3 regions of the Mesorhizobium sp. M0898 genome follow, and region 2 is predicted to be linked to each of the others. Evidence: predicted binding sites of a transcription regulator. Region 2 holds the regulator's gene; each other region holds the start of a gene.
The links. The regulator PhoB, encoded in region 2, activates phosphate uptake and scavenging genes when phosphate is short. The targets are predictions, from matches to a motif close to TGTCATNNANCTGTCAT.

Region 1 (4,068 bases), on a different contig from region 2:
GCCGCTGGAGAACAGTTTCGGCTGGCGGCGCGACGTGGTGTCGCTGGCGGCGGCCACCGGCATCTTCCTCTATGGCCTGACCGGGCCGTTTGCCGCGGCGCTGATGGAGCGGATCGGGCTGCGCCGCACCTTGCTTGCCGCGCTGCTGTTGATGTCGGGATCGACCGCGCTCAGCCTGTTGATGACCAAACCGTGGCATCTGCTCCTCACCTGGGGCGTGTTTTCCGGCGTCAGCTCGGGCGCCGTCGCCACCGTGCTCGGCGCGACCATCGTCAACCGCTGGTTCAAGACCAATCGCGGCTTGGTGATGGGACTGATGTCGGCGTCCAGTGCCACCGGGCTGCTGGTCTTCCTGCCGCTGCTCGCCTCGCTCGCCCAGTCGGGCGGCTGGAAGCCGGTCGCCATCGCCATTGCCGTGGCCACCGCCTGCCTGGTGCCGCTGGTCTATATGCTGGTGCCGGAGCGCCCGGCGTCGATCGGCATGGTCCGCTATGGCGCCGATGCCGACGACGTGCCGCCGGTGCCGCCAGCCTCGCAAGGCAATTTCCTTTCGCATACATTGAGCACGCTGCGCCGCGCCGCCGGCACGCGCGTGTTCTGGTATCTGTTCGCCACCTTCTTCGTTTGCGGCTTCACCACCAACGGGTTGGTCGGCACGCATCTGATCGCCTTTTGCGGCGATATGGGCATCGGCGAAGTGCAGGCCGCAGGCCTGCTCTCGATGATGGGCATCTTCGACCTTATCGGCACGACGCTGTCGGGCTGGCTCACCGACCGTTTCGACCCGCGCAAGCTGCTCGGCGTCTATTATGGCATTCGCGGCCTGTCGCTGATCTATCTGCCCTATTCCGGCTTCTCGGCGACCAGCCTGATCATCTTCGCGGTGCTTTACGGACTGGACTGGATCGCCACCGTGCCGCCGACGCTCAGGCTTTCCAACGAGGCGTTCGGCGACCGCAGCGGGCCGATCGTCTTCGGCTGGATCGTCGCCGGCCATCAGGTGGGTGCGGCAACGGCGGCCTTTTTCGGCGGCACCATGCGCGAGCTGCAAGGCAATTACGAGCTTGCCTTTCTGATTGCCGGCATGACGGCAATAGCCGCTGCCTGCATCTCGCTGCTGATCAACACCACCCGCCCGGCCTTTGATCCGGAACCGCAGGCGGCGTAGGGCGCAATCGGCCGTGCTAATCTCCCCCCTTGAGGGGGAGATGGCCGCGAAGCGGCCAGAGGGGGTCGGTCCAACCGGGCTCGGCCCCTTATCGCAGGCGCAAGAGGTCGGTGCTCCATCCGAGACGACCCCCTCTGTCGCCTTCGGCGACATCTCCCCCTCGAGGGGGGAGATTCGCCAGCCTGTTCACTGTTATCAAACCTTCATCGTTTCGAAATGTGCCTGAAACATTGAAGCTGGAGCTTGGCGGCTACGTTCAACGCCATCCAGGAGACAGCCATGAACAAGATTTCGATGACGCGGCGCGCTTTCGTCACGTCGGCCAGCGCCGTTGGCCTGGTCGGCGCCTCGGGCCTCGCCCTCCCCTATTACTCGCGCGCCAATCAGCGCCCGGCTTTCACCCATGGCATCCAGTCCGGCGACGTCGACGCCACCAGCGGCATGGTCTGGACACGCACCGACCGGCCGTCGCGCGTCATGTTCGAGGTGTCGCGGACCGAAAGCTTCACCAATGCCGTCCGCCTCGCGCCGCTCGATACCTCGCCGGCCAGCGATTATACGGTGAAGCGGCTGCTTACCGATCTCGCCTCCGACCAGGACATCTTCTACCGCATGGTCGCGGCCGATCTTGCCGACATCAACGCCGTTTCCGAGCCGGTCGTCGGCCGCTTCCGCACGGCACCTGCCTCGAAGCGCGACATTCGCTTTGCCTGGTCGGGCGACACCGCCGGCCAAGGTTGGGGCATCGACGAGACCGGCATGAAGACCTACGCCACCATTGCCAAGCACACGCCCGACTTCTTCCTGCATTCGGGCGATACGATCTATGCCGATGGTGCGATGAAGGACGAGGTCGACCTGCCCAACGGCGGCAAGTGGAAAAACAAAGTGCTGATCGACGAGAAGCGCAAGGTTGCCGAGACGCTGGACGAATACCGGGCGCAGTGGAAATACAACATGATGGACAGGCATGTGCTGGCGCTCAGCGCCATCTGTCCGACCTTCTATCAGTGGGATGACCACGAGGTGCTGAACAACTGGTCGGACTCGAAGGACCTGAGCGCCGACGATCGCTACACTGAAAAATCCATCCATGTGCTGGCGGCACGTGCGGCGCGCGCCTTCCACGAAATGACGACGATCCGTTACGAGCCGTCGGAGCCCGGCCGCGTCTACCGCAAGATCGCCTATGGTCCGCTGCTCGACGTGTTCTTCCTCGACATGCGTTCCTACCGCGGCCCCAACGGTCCGGATATGCAGGAGACGATGACGCCGCAATCGCGCATCCTCGGTGAACAGCAGATCAAGTGGCTGAAGCGTGAACTGGCGAATTCCAACGCAACCTGGAAAATCATCGCCGCCGACATGCCGCTCGGCCTCGTCGTCTGGAACGACGGCACCAAGAAGGTAGGGGCCGAGGCGGTCAGCAATGGCGACAATGGCCCGGCCAAAGGGCGTGAGCTGGAAATTGCCGACCTTCTTCGCTATATAAAGAATGCGGGTATCAGCAACACTGTCTGGCTCACCGCAGACGTGCATTACACAGCCGCGCATTACTACAATCCGGACAAGGCGCAGTTCCAGGACTTCGATCCGTTTTGGGAATTCGTTTCGGGTCCGATCCATTCCGGGACGTTCGGGCCTAATGGTTTCGATATGACATTCGGCCCGGAGCTGAAGTTCATAAAGGCACCAACTGCCGAACAGGGTCAAAACCTGGCGCCTTCGGCCGGCCTGCAGTTCTTCGGGCTCGTCGAGATCGATGGCGCCACCGAACAGTTGACGGTGCGGCTGATGGATCGCGACGACAGCGAACTCTACAAGGTCACGCTTGATCCGGTGCGGTCGGCGTGAGCGACGGCGCCACTACCCTCGGGCCAGCCCGAGGGTAGGAACGTATATCAATCGGGATAGCAGACGACGGGAATGTTGGGCCAGACGGCGCTGTCGCATCCGGCATTTTGCTGCCGCTGCTTGAAGGCGGCGCTGACCGGCCCGGTCACCACCGGATCGACGCCATCGGGAGCATCGGCAAAAAGCTGCTCCGCCGACGGCTTGTCGGACGGCAAAGCAGACCGCGTCTCCTTGAACGACGCCGCCGATTGCGCCGCGCCGGCCGCGAGGAGGACGGCGAGCGCGGTACATGCCAAAATCGGCCGGAGTTTGATGCCTATCTCGATCATGAAATTCGAACTGTCCGGACCATGAAAGGTTCCGCCTTGGTTAATAATTCCACTTCACACCAAGACATTTAAGATTTGGTGACTTTATTTGGTGGCTCGCCTCCTCTTTCGCAATTGCGAAAAACCCTGTATGAGCCGCCCAACCGAAAGAGGCAGCGCCTTTTGGCCTGCTGCCTGCAACGCTCCCGAGACCAAAACATGAAAATCCGCAATATCGCGATCATCGCGCACGTCGACCATGGAAAAACCACCCTCGTCGACCAGCTTCTGAAACAGTCCGGCTCGTTCCGCGACAACCAGCGCGTCGCCGAGCGCGCCATGGATTCGAACGACCTCGAAAAGGAACGCGGCATCACCATCCTGGCCAAGGCGACCTCGGTCGACTGGAAGGACACCCGCATCAACATCGTCGACACGCCCGGCCACGCCGACTTCGGCGGCGAGGTCGAGCGCATTCTGTCGATGGTGGATTCGGCCATCGTGCTGGTCGACGCCGCCGAGGGGCCGATGCCGCAGACCAAATTCGTGGTCGGCAAGGCACTCAAGGTTGGACTGAAGCCGATCGTCGTCATCAACAAGATCGACCGGCCAGATGCCCGCCACGTCGAAGTGGTGAACGAGGTGTTCGATCTTTTTGCAGCACTTGACGCTACCGACGAGCAGCTCGACTTCCCTATCCTTTACGGTTCAGGCCGCGACGGCTGGGTCTCGGAAAAC
Region 2 (4,068 bases):
AAACGGTCGCCGAGAAGACGAAGATCGAGGTCAAGAATCTCAACTTCTACTACGGCCAGAGCAAGGCGCTGAAGGACATCAGCCTGTCGCTGCCTGAGCGCAGTGTCACGGCCTTCATCGGCCCTTCGGGCTGCGGGAAATCGACGCTGCTGCGTGTATTCAACCGCATCTATGAGCTCTACCCAAAACAGACGGCCGAGGGCCAGGTGCTGCTCGACGGCAAGAACATTCTCGACCGGTCGCAGGATCTCAACCTCCTCAGGACCAAGATCGGCATGGTGTTCCAGAAGCCGACGCCGTTCCCGATGTCGATCTACGAGAACATCGCCTTCGGCGTCAGGCTCTACGAGAACCTCGGCAAGTCCGAGATGGACGGCCGCGTCGAACAGGCGTTGAAGCGCGCCGCGCTGTGGAGCGAGGTCAAGGACAAGCTCAACGCCAGCGGCTTGAGCCTATCCGGCGGCCAGCAGCAGCGGCTCTGTATCGCCCGCACCGTGGCCGTGAAGCCGGAAGTCATTCTGCTCGACGAACCGGCTTCGGCCCTCGACCCGCTGTCGACTGCCAAGATCGAGGAACTGATCGACGAATTGCAAGCCGACTACACGATCGTCATCGTCACCCACAACATGCAGCAGGCGGCGCGCGTGTCGCGCCAGACGGCCTTCATGTATCTGGGTGAACTGGTCGAGTTCGACCGGACCGAGAAGATCTTCACGTCGCCCCGCGAGAAGCGCACGCAGGACTACATCACTGGCCGCTTCGGCTGAGCCGTTCCGATCATGCATATGAGGACAGGACCATGGGCGAACACACAGTCGCTTCTTTCGACGAGGATCTCGAGCAGATCAGCAAGCTGATCCGCAACATGGCCGACCTCGCCGGTTCGATGGTCGGCGGGGCGACCAAGGCGCTGTTGAATTCCGACAACGTGCTGGCGCAACGCGTCGTTTCCGACGACGCCATCATGGATGCGCGTCAACGCGAACTGGACGACCGCGCCATCACCCTGATCGCCAAACGCCAGCCGATGGCCCACGATCTTCGCCATGTGGTCGGAGCGATCCGCATGGCGGGCGACCTCGAACGCATCGGCGACCTTGCCAAGAATATCGCCAAGCGCGTGAGTGCGGTCGGCCTCAGCGCCACGCCGCGGGACCTGTCGCATTCCATCGACGCGATGGCGCAGTTGGTTCTCATCCAGGTGCAGGGTGTCATCGAGGAATATGCTGCAGGCGATGCGGCCGCGTTGGCCAAGCTTCGTGCCGCCGACGAGCGCATCGACGTTAAATACACGTCCGTGTTCCGCGAGCTGTTGACCTACATGATGGAAGATCCGCGCAACATCACCGCTTGCACGCACCTGCTGTTCTGCGCCAAGAATCTGGAGCGGATCGGCGACCATGTCACCAACATCGCCGAAAATGCGTATTATGTGCTGACCGGCGAGCAATTGCCGGTCAATCGTCCGAAGCAGGACGAAACGACAATGTCCGCACCGGTGACATGATGGGGGTGCCCAGCCGATGATCGCACCACGCATAATGGTGGTGGAGGACGAGGAGCCGTTGGGTGTGCTGCTCCGCTACAATCTCGAATCCGAAGGCTACCAGGTCGAGGTGGTGACACGCGGCGACGAAGCCGAGATCCGTTTGCAGGAGAATGTGCCCGACCTTTTGGTGCTCGACTGGATGATACCAGCGGTTTCCGGCATCGAGCTCTGTCGTCGGTTGCGGGTGCGCCCCGAAACCGAGCGGCTGCCGATCATCATGCTGACCGCGCGCGGCGAGGAGAGCGACCGGGTGCGCGGTCTTTCGACCGGCGCCGACGACTATCTGGTCAAGCCGTTTTCGACACCGGAATTCATGGCCAGGGTCAAGGCGCTGCTGCGGCGCGCCAAGCCGGAAGTGCTGTCCAGCGTGCTGAAGGTCGGCGACATCGTGCTCGATCGCGAATCGCACAGGGTCTATCGCAAGAAGAGCGAAATCAGGCTCGGACCGACCGAATTCCGGCTGCTCGAGTTCATGATGCGGCATCCGGGCCGTGTCTTCTCGCGCAGCCAGTTACTCGATAATGTCTGGGGGGAGACAATCTACATCGACGAACGCACCGTCGACGTGCATGTCGGGCGGCTGCGCAAAGCCGTCAACAACGGCCGGATGCCGGATGTCATCCGCACCATCCGCGGCGCCGGCTATGCGATCAGGGAAGATTGACCCGCCTGGTCAGGCTACGTTCTTTCTGACGCTGGGCCTCATTTGCGCGCCCGGCGCGAAAATCTCCTGGTCGACGAAGCTTAACGCCCGCATCGCGCAGCCTTCGCGGATCAGAGGCAATTCGTTCGGCTCTGTATCGAAGGAGATCGAGCCTGAATGCTGGCCGCCGGCGGTCTGGGCGATTGCCTTCCGCAAGGCCGGCTCGATCAGATCGAAGGCGGCGGCACTGGCGCCGACCATCGCGACCGGTGCCGGATCGATCAGCGCGAACAGCGAGCCGAGACCGAAACCCAGCGCTTCGCCGGCCTTGCGGTAGGCCTCGCGTTCCGGCCCATCTTTCTCGCGCGCCCGGGCCGCCAGTGCGCGCATGTCGGCGTCGCTGACGTCGGCGACCGGTTCGCTGTCTTCGCTCATCTGCCTGGCGTTGCGCCAGATGGCGTAGTTGCCGGCATACGCCTCGATGCAGCCGCGCCGCCCGCAACGGCAGAGCGCGCCGCCCGGACGATGGATCATGTGGCCAAATTCGCCGCCCGAGGAATGCGTCCCGGTGAACAGTTCGCCCTTCAGCACCAGCCCCATGCCGATGCCATGCGAAAGCAGGATGGCGATGAAGTCATCGCGATAGCGATCCGGATTGCGCCAGCGCAAAGCCACCGCCATCATGTTGCAGTCGTTCTCCACCGTTGCCGGGATGCCGAATTCGTCCTCCAGCATGTCGGCAAAGGCGATGTCGGTCTGCGGCGTGATCGGCGACCACAGCATGGCGCGTGCAGGGGAGTCGGTAATGCCCTGAATCGCCAGGGCGATGCGGGCGACACTGCGGACGTCAAGATCTGGATCCTGCAGCCGGCGCCGGACGATGGCCATGCATTCACGGATCAGCTCGTCGCGCGGCATAGTCAGCGTGTCCAGCCGGCGCTGTTCCTCGGCGACCACCTGTCCCGTGTAGTCGATAATGGCGGCCGAAAGGAAATTCAGCGACAACACCACAGTCAGCACCGCCGCCGCTTCCGGGTTGAGGGCGAGGCCGACTTGCGGACGACCGCGTTTCAACGAAACGGGCTCACTTGGCTTGCTCTCGGCGAGGATGCCTTCCCGTATCAGGTCGGAAGAAATCGCCGATATGGTCGAATGACTGAGGCCGGTGGTAGCTGCGATCTCAGTACGCGATGGCTGGCCGGCCCGGCGCACCGCCGAGATCACCATCGCCCGGTTGCGCCGGCGCAAATCGTCATGGCGGATTCCGACCGACATTGTTTTGCTTTCCTCCCGGTTGCCGCGGCCGCTCATGAACCGGAAGCCGTCGGTAATGTCCGACAAATAGTGTCGGATGAGGCAAATAGTGTCAGATGCAGGTGGCGCTGTCATCGTTTATTCCGACGCTCGAAAAAACTCGCAGAGTCATCAAAATCCATCAGAATCGATGTTGACAGCAGCCGGAGATCGGGCCAGTATTTTTTCGAGGCTCGAAAAAATTAGAGCTTCTAAGCTGGTCTTTGAGCCAATTGGTCACGCCGTACGCGGCGCAGGGAGGATATGATGAAGAAATTCACGACCGCCATTCTGGCGGGTGTCGCCATGACGCTGGCGCTGGCGTCGGTGGCGCAGGCTAAAGACAAGGTCATCGGCGTTTCCTGGTCGAACTTCCAGGAAGAGCGCTGGAAGACCGACGAGGCCGCAATGAAGGCGGCCATCGAGGCCGCAGGCGACAAGTATATTTCCGCCGACGCACAGTCCAACCCCGGCAAGCAGCTCACCGACGTCGAGAGCCTGATCTCGCAGGGCGCCAACGCACTGATCATCCTGGCGCAGGACGCCTCGGCCATCGGGCCGGCCGTGCAAAAGGCGCTGGACG
Region 3 (4,068 bases), on a different contig from region 2:
CAGCTTCTGCCCGGCCACCAGCCGCAGCGCAGATTCCAGCGCCACCTCGCCGGTCAGCACCGGGAATGAATCGACGGTGCCGGTCAGCTCGCCGGCGCGGATCGAGGCATAGGCGTCGGAGATGCCGTCGGTGCCGAAGACCGCAACCTTGTCCTGCAGCCCGGCAGCCTTGACCGCCTCGACGATGCCCAGCGCCATGCCGTCATTGTTGGCATAGAAGCCGATCAGGTCGGGGTGCTGTTGCAGGATGTTGGTGGCCGCGTCGTAGGAGGTCTGGCGATCCCAGTTACCGGGGACGCTGGCGACGACGTCGAACTTGCCGGCCTCGGTGATCGTTGTCTTGAAACCATCGGTGCGCTGGACGGCGGCGTAGACGCCGGCCTGGCCTTCGACGATGGCGACCTTGCCGCCGTCCGGCCGGTTCTTGATGAACCATTTGGCGACGCGCACGCCGTTGTCGCGCTGGACATTACCGACATAATGCTCGGCCTGCGGGATGACCGCGTCGTTGACGTTGACCACCGGCACGTTGGCCGCCTTGGCCTGTTCCATGATCGGCTGCAGGTTGGAGTCGGTCTGCGGCGAGACGAGCAGCACGTTGTAGCCCTGTGTGACCAGGCCTTCGGCGATGGTGAGCTGACCGAGCTGGTCGCCCTCGCTCTGCGCTGCCTGGTAGACGACGGGCACGCCGGTGCGGTCGCCGAACGACTTGTAGCCCTCCCCCAGCGAGCGCCAGTATTCATTGGTCAGCGTCTTGGAGACCGCACCCGCCTTGGTACCCTCGGGCAACTTGGGGAACGCCCCGAACCTGGCCTCGAGCTGCGACCAGTCGATGCGATCCTTCTCGGTGTCGGAATTGAGCGGCGCGAGGTCCGCGGAAAAAGCCGAGCCGATGGACAGCGCCATCAGGGCAGCGGCAGCGGTGGCAAGTAGAAATTTCATGATCTTCCTCCCTTGTTGAAAAACGGTCTATGCCGCCGGCCTCAGCTGGCCGGCCCGAGCATGGCTTCCTGGATGATGGCCTGCGAGGCGACCGCGTCCTGACGGTCGACGGCAGTGGACAGGCGATTGTCCTTTTCCAGCCGATCGACGAAGCGCAGCATGCGCTTGACAGTCGCGATGTTGACTTCGCATTCGTGGACCGGGTCGAGCCCGGTCATGTCGGGGAACGTGTCGAAGTAGATGGCGCCGGCATAGCCGTCTCGACGGATCTGCCTGAGCAGCTCGATCGTCTGCAGCGTATGCACGGCCCCGACCATCAGGCCGTCGTCGCGCTTGGCGTAGCCGTCGTTGAGATGCACGCCGAGCAGCTTGCTGTGTCGCGCCACGAGTGCTGCGGCAAAGGCCGGCTGCTCGTCGGCATAGAGCACATGGGCGAAATCGAGCGTCACGCCGAGATTTGGCAGGCCGATCTCGCGGATCGCCAGCAATGTAGTCGCCGCATCTGGCATCAGGCTGTAGGAGCGCGGCTCGTTGGGTTTGTATTCAAGGCTGATTTGGCAGCCCGGATCATGCGCCGCAACTTCACGAATGCCATCGATTTCGTGTTGCCAGAGCGCTGCGTAGTCCACCTGGAAGGCATAGTCGAAGCCATCCTGCCCGAGCCACAAGGTCATCAGGCTGGCGCCCGCCTCGCGCGTGGCGTCGATGCCGGCCTTGGTCAGGTCGATGGCTTCGCGGCGAATGGCAGGATCCGGGTTGGTGAAGGCGCCGAGCTTGAAAGCCGGATTGGAATAGTAGCGCATGGCGAAACCATTGATGGAAAGCCCGATATCGCCGAGTTTGCGCGCTATTTCCGCAGGCTTTTCATCGACATGGTCGGGGAAGTTGAGGTCGAGATCGGTCAACTCCGCAACCTTCGCCGCACGTGCCGCCATTTGCAGCATGGACGGTTTGCCGACAAGATCGGGCCACTCGGACTGTGGCCGCGAGGCAAAGGAATTGAGGCGGGTGGCGAAACGATAGGCAGTCATCGGGGACCTTTCATTGTCATAATTTTACATTATAACGATTATTTGTAAAGTCGTTAATTGCTCGCTCGGCGACGACGAATTCGCCATACCCAGGCCAGTTGCGACCATGGGGGACAAGCAAGCGCGGCACTGTCACGCAAGTATCATGTTCGCGTCCTAGATCGCTTCTCCGAAGGCTTTCGCGGCATCCTCGATGCCACGCGGCGCTTTTTCAGATCCCGGCAGCTTTGTCTCAAAAGAGGATATCCATGAAAAACCTGCACCGAACCGCGTCCCTCGCCGTCGCGCTGGCGATGTTCACCGCCTTGACCCCGGCCTTGGCTGAAAACGCCGCGACCGTCGGCGGCGTCAGCTTCGTCAACAAGGGCCTGGTCGGTGTCGGCCGCATCCCGGCCAGCCAGAAGGACAAGTTCGGCGAGACGTTTGGCTCGGGCTCGGGTATGTCGATCGACGCTGCCGGCTGGACGCGTGGCGCCGATGGCTACAAGGGCTCGCTGTGGCTGCTGCCGGATCGCGGCTACAATGTCGTCGGCACCACCGATTACCGTCCGCGCCTCAACACGATCGCCCTCGAGTTCGCGCCGATCGCGCCGGGTGCGGCACCGGCCACCGGCCAGGAACAATCGGGCCTCAAGGCGACGCTTGCCGACACCGTGCTTTTGACCGACGACAAGGGCGCCGACGCAACCGGCCTCGATCCGCTCAACGGCGTGCGTGCCGCGACCGACGACATGCCGATCCTGCCCGAAGCCAACGGCAAGCTCGCGCTCGATGACGAAGCGATCGCACGGCTGCCCGACGGCACGATGTTCATCTCGGACGAATACGGTCCGAACATCTACCGCTTCTCCGCCGATGGGCGTCTGATGTCGGCAACGCAGCCGCCGGCGGCGCTTGTCCCGATGCGTCGCGGGACGCCAAACTTTGCTTCCAACAATCCGGGACCTGGTGCGGCAGACCCAGATCCGAAGGATCCCGAAACCGGCCGTCAGAACAACCAGGGCCTCGAAGGCATGGCGCTGACGCCGGACGGGAAGTTCCTGATTGCCGTGCTGCAGTCGGCCCCAAGGCAGGATGGCGGCGATTCCGCCTCGACGCGTCAGAACACGCGCGCGCTGGTCTACGATGCCTCGGATCCCGGCCAGCTCAAGCTCGCGCATGAATATGTCGTGCCGCTGCCGGTGTTCACCGATGCCAAGGGCAAAACCAAGATCGCCGCGCAGAGCGAAATCGTGGCGCTGTCGGACAAGACCTTCCTGATGCTGGCGCGCGACAGCGGCAATGGCCAGGGGCTGAAGGGCGACACCTCGCTCCACCGCGAGATCAGCGTCGTCGATGTGTCTGCGGCAACCGATGTCGCCGGCACAGAATTCGACAAGGACAAGCCGCTGGCGCCCAAGGGTGAGCTCGATCCATCGGTGACGCCGGCCAAGCTGACGCCGCTCATCGACATCAACGACAAGACCGAGCTCGGCCGCTTCGGGCTGCACAATGGCGCGCCCAACGACCGCAACAACCTTTCGGAGAAGTGGGAGGCGATGTCGGTGGTGAGCGTCCTCGATCCGACACTGCCCGACGACTATTTCCTGTTCGTCGCCAATGACAATGACTTCCTCACGCAGGACGGCTTCCAGGTAGGCGCGGCCTACAAGGCCGAGGATGGCGCCGATGTCGACACCATGTTCCTGGTCTATCAGGTCACGCTCCCAGGCCTCGCCAAGAAGTAGCGGCACCCATACAGGCGGACGCGCGGAACGCGTCCGCCTGAGCTGGCGCGATTGAGCGGTCGTGCCCTTCAGTTGCGGCTCGCCCGCGCAAGGACGGTGTCCTGGTGCGTTGCAAAACCTGCGACTGACGATCCAGTCGAAGGCACTTACCTCAACATCTCCGCGTCCTTTGGCACGCCGGCATCGATCGGCTCGGCCGTCCTGTTCGACACGGCGGCGATCTTCCCGGCGGCCGACAGGTTCGGGCGCACGAAGACCGGCGCGACGCCGTCGACGCGGCTGTAGAGGTCGATAATGTCCTGATTCATGAAGCGCACACAGCCGGAGGAAGCGTTCTTCCCAATGGAATCCCACTCCGGCGTGCCGTG

Region 1: the regulator PhoB is predicted to act here: its motif matches at 1,359-1,375, upstream of NKH90_RS03975 (alkaline phosphatase D family protein).
Region 3: the regulator PhoB is predicted to act here: its motif matches at 2,104-2,120, upstream of NKH90_RS19090 (esterase-like activity of phytase family protein).

The regions. Positions count from the first base shown of each region.
Region 1 covers NZ_JAMYOE010000002.1:190,787-194,854, forward strand. The annotation lists gene NKH90_RS03970 (MFS transporter) at 1-1,168, shown strand, start outside; gene NKH90_RS03975 (alkaline phosphatase D family protein) at 1,448-3,022, shown strand; gene NKH90_RS03980 (hypothetical protein) at 3,070-3,351, opposite strand; gene typA (translational GTPase TypA) at 3,550-4,068, shown strand, end outside.
Region 2 covers NZ_JAMYOE010000027.1:28,781-32,848, forward strand. The annotation lists gene pstB (phosphate ABC transporter ATP-binding protein PstB) at 1-767, shown strand, start outside; gene phoU (phosphate signaling complex protein PhoU) at 800-1,507, shown strand; gene phoB (phosphate regulon transcriptional regulator PhoB) at 1,524-2,213, shown strand; gene NKH90_RS23710 (ROK family protein) at 2,223-3,467, opposite strand; gene xylF (D-xylose ABC transporter substrate-binding protein) at 3,753-4,068, shown strand, end outside.
Region 3 covers NZ_JAMYOE010000018.1:17,820-21,887, reverse strand. The annotation lists gene NKH90_RS19100 (sugar ABC transporter substrate-binding protein) at 1-942, opposite strand, end outside; gene NKH90_RS19095 (TIM barrel protein) at 984-1,973, opposite strand; gene NKH90_RS19090 (esterase-like activity of phytase family protein) at 2,222-3,700, shown strand; gene NKH90_RS19085 (L,D-transpeptidase) at 3,847-4,068, opposite strand, start outside.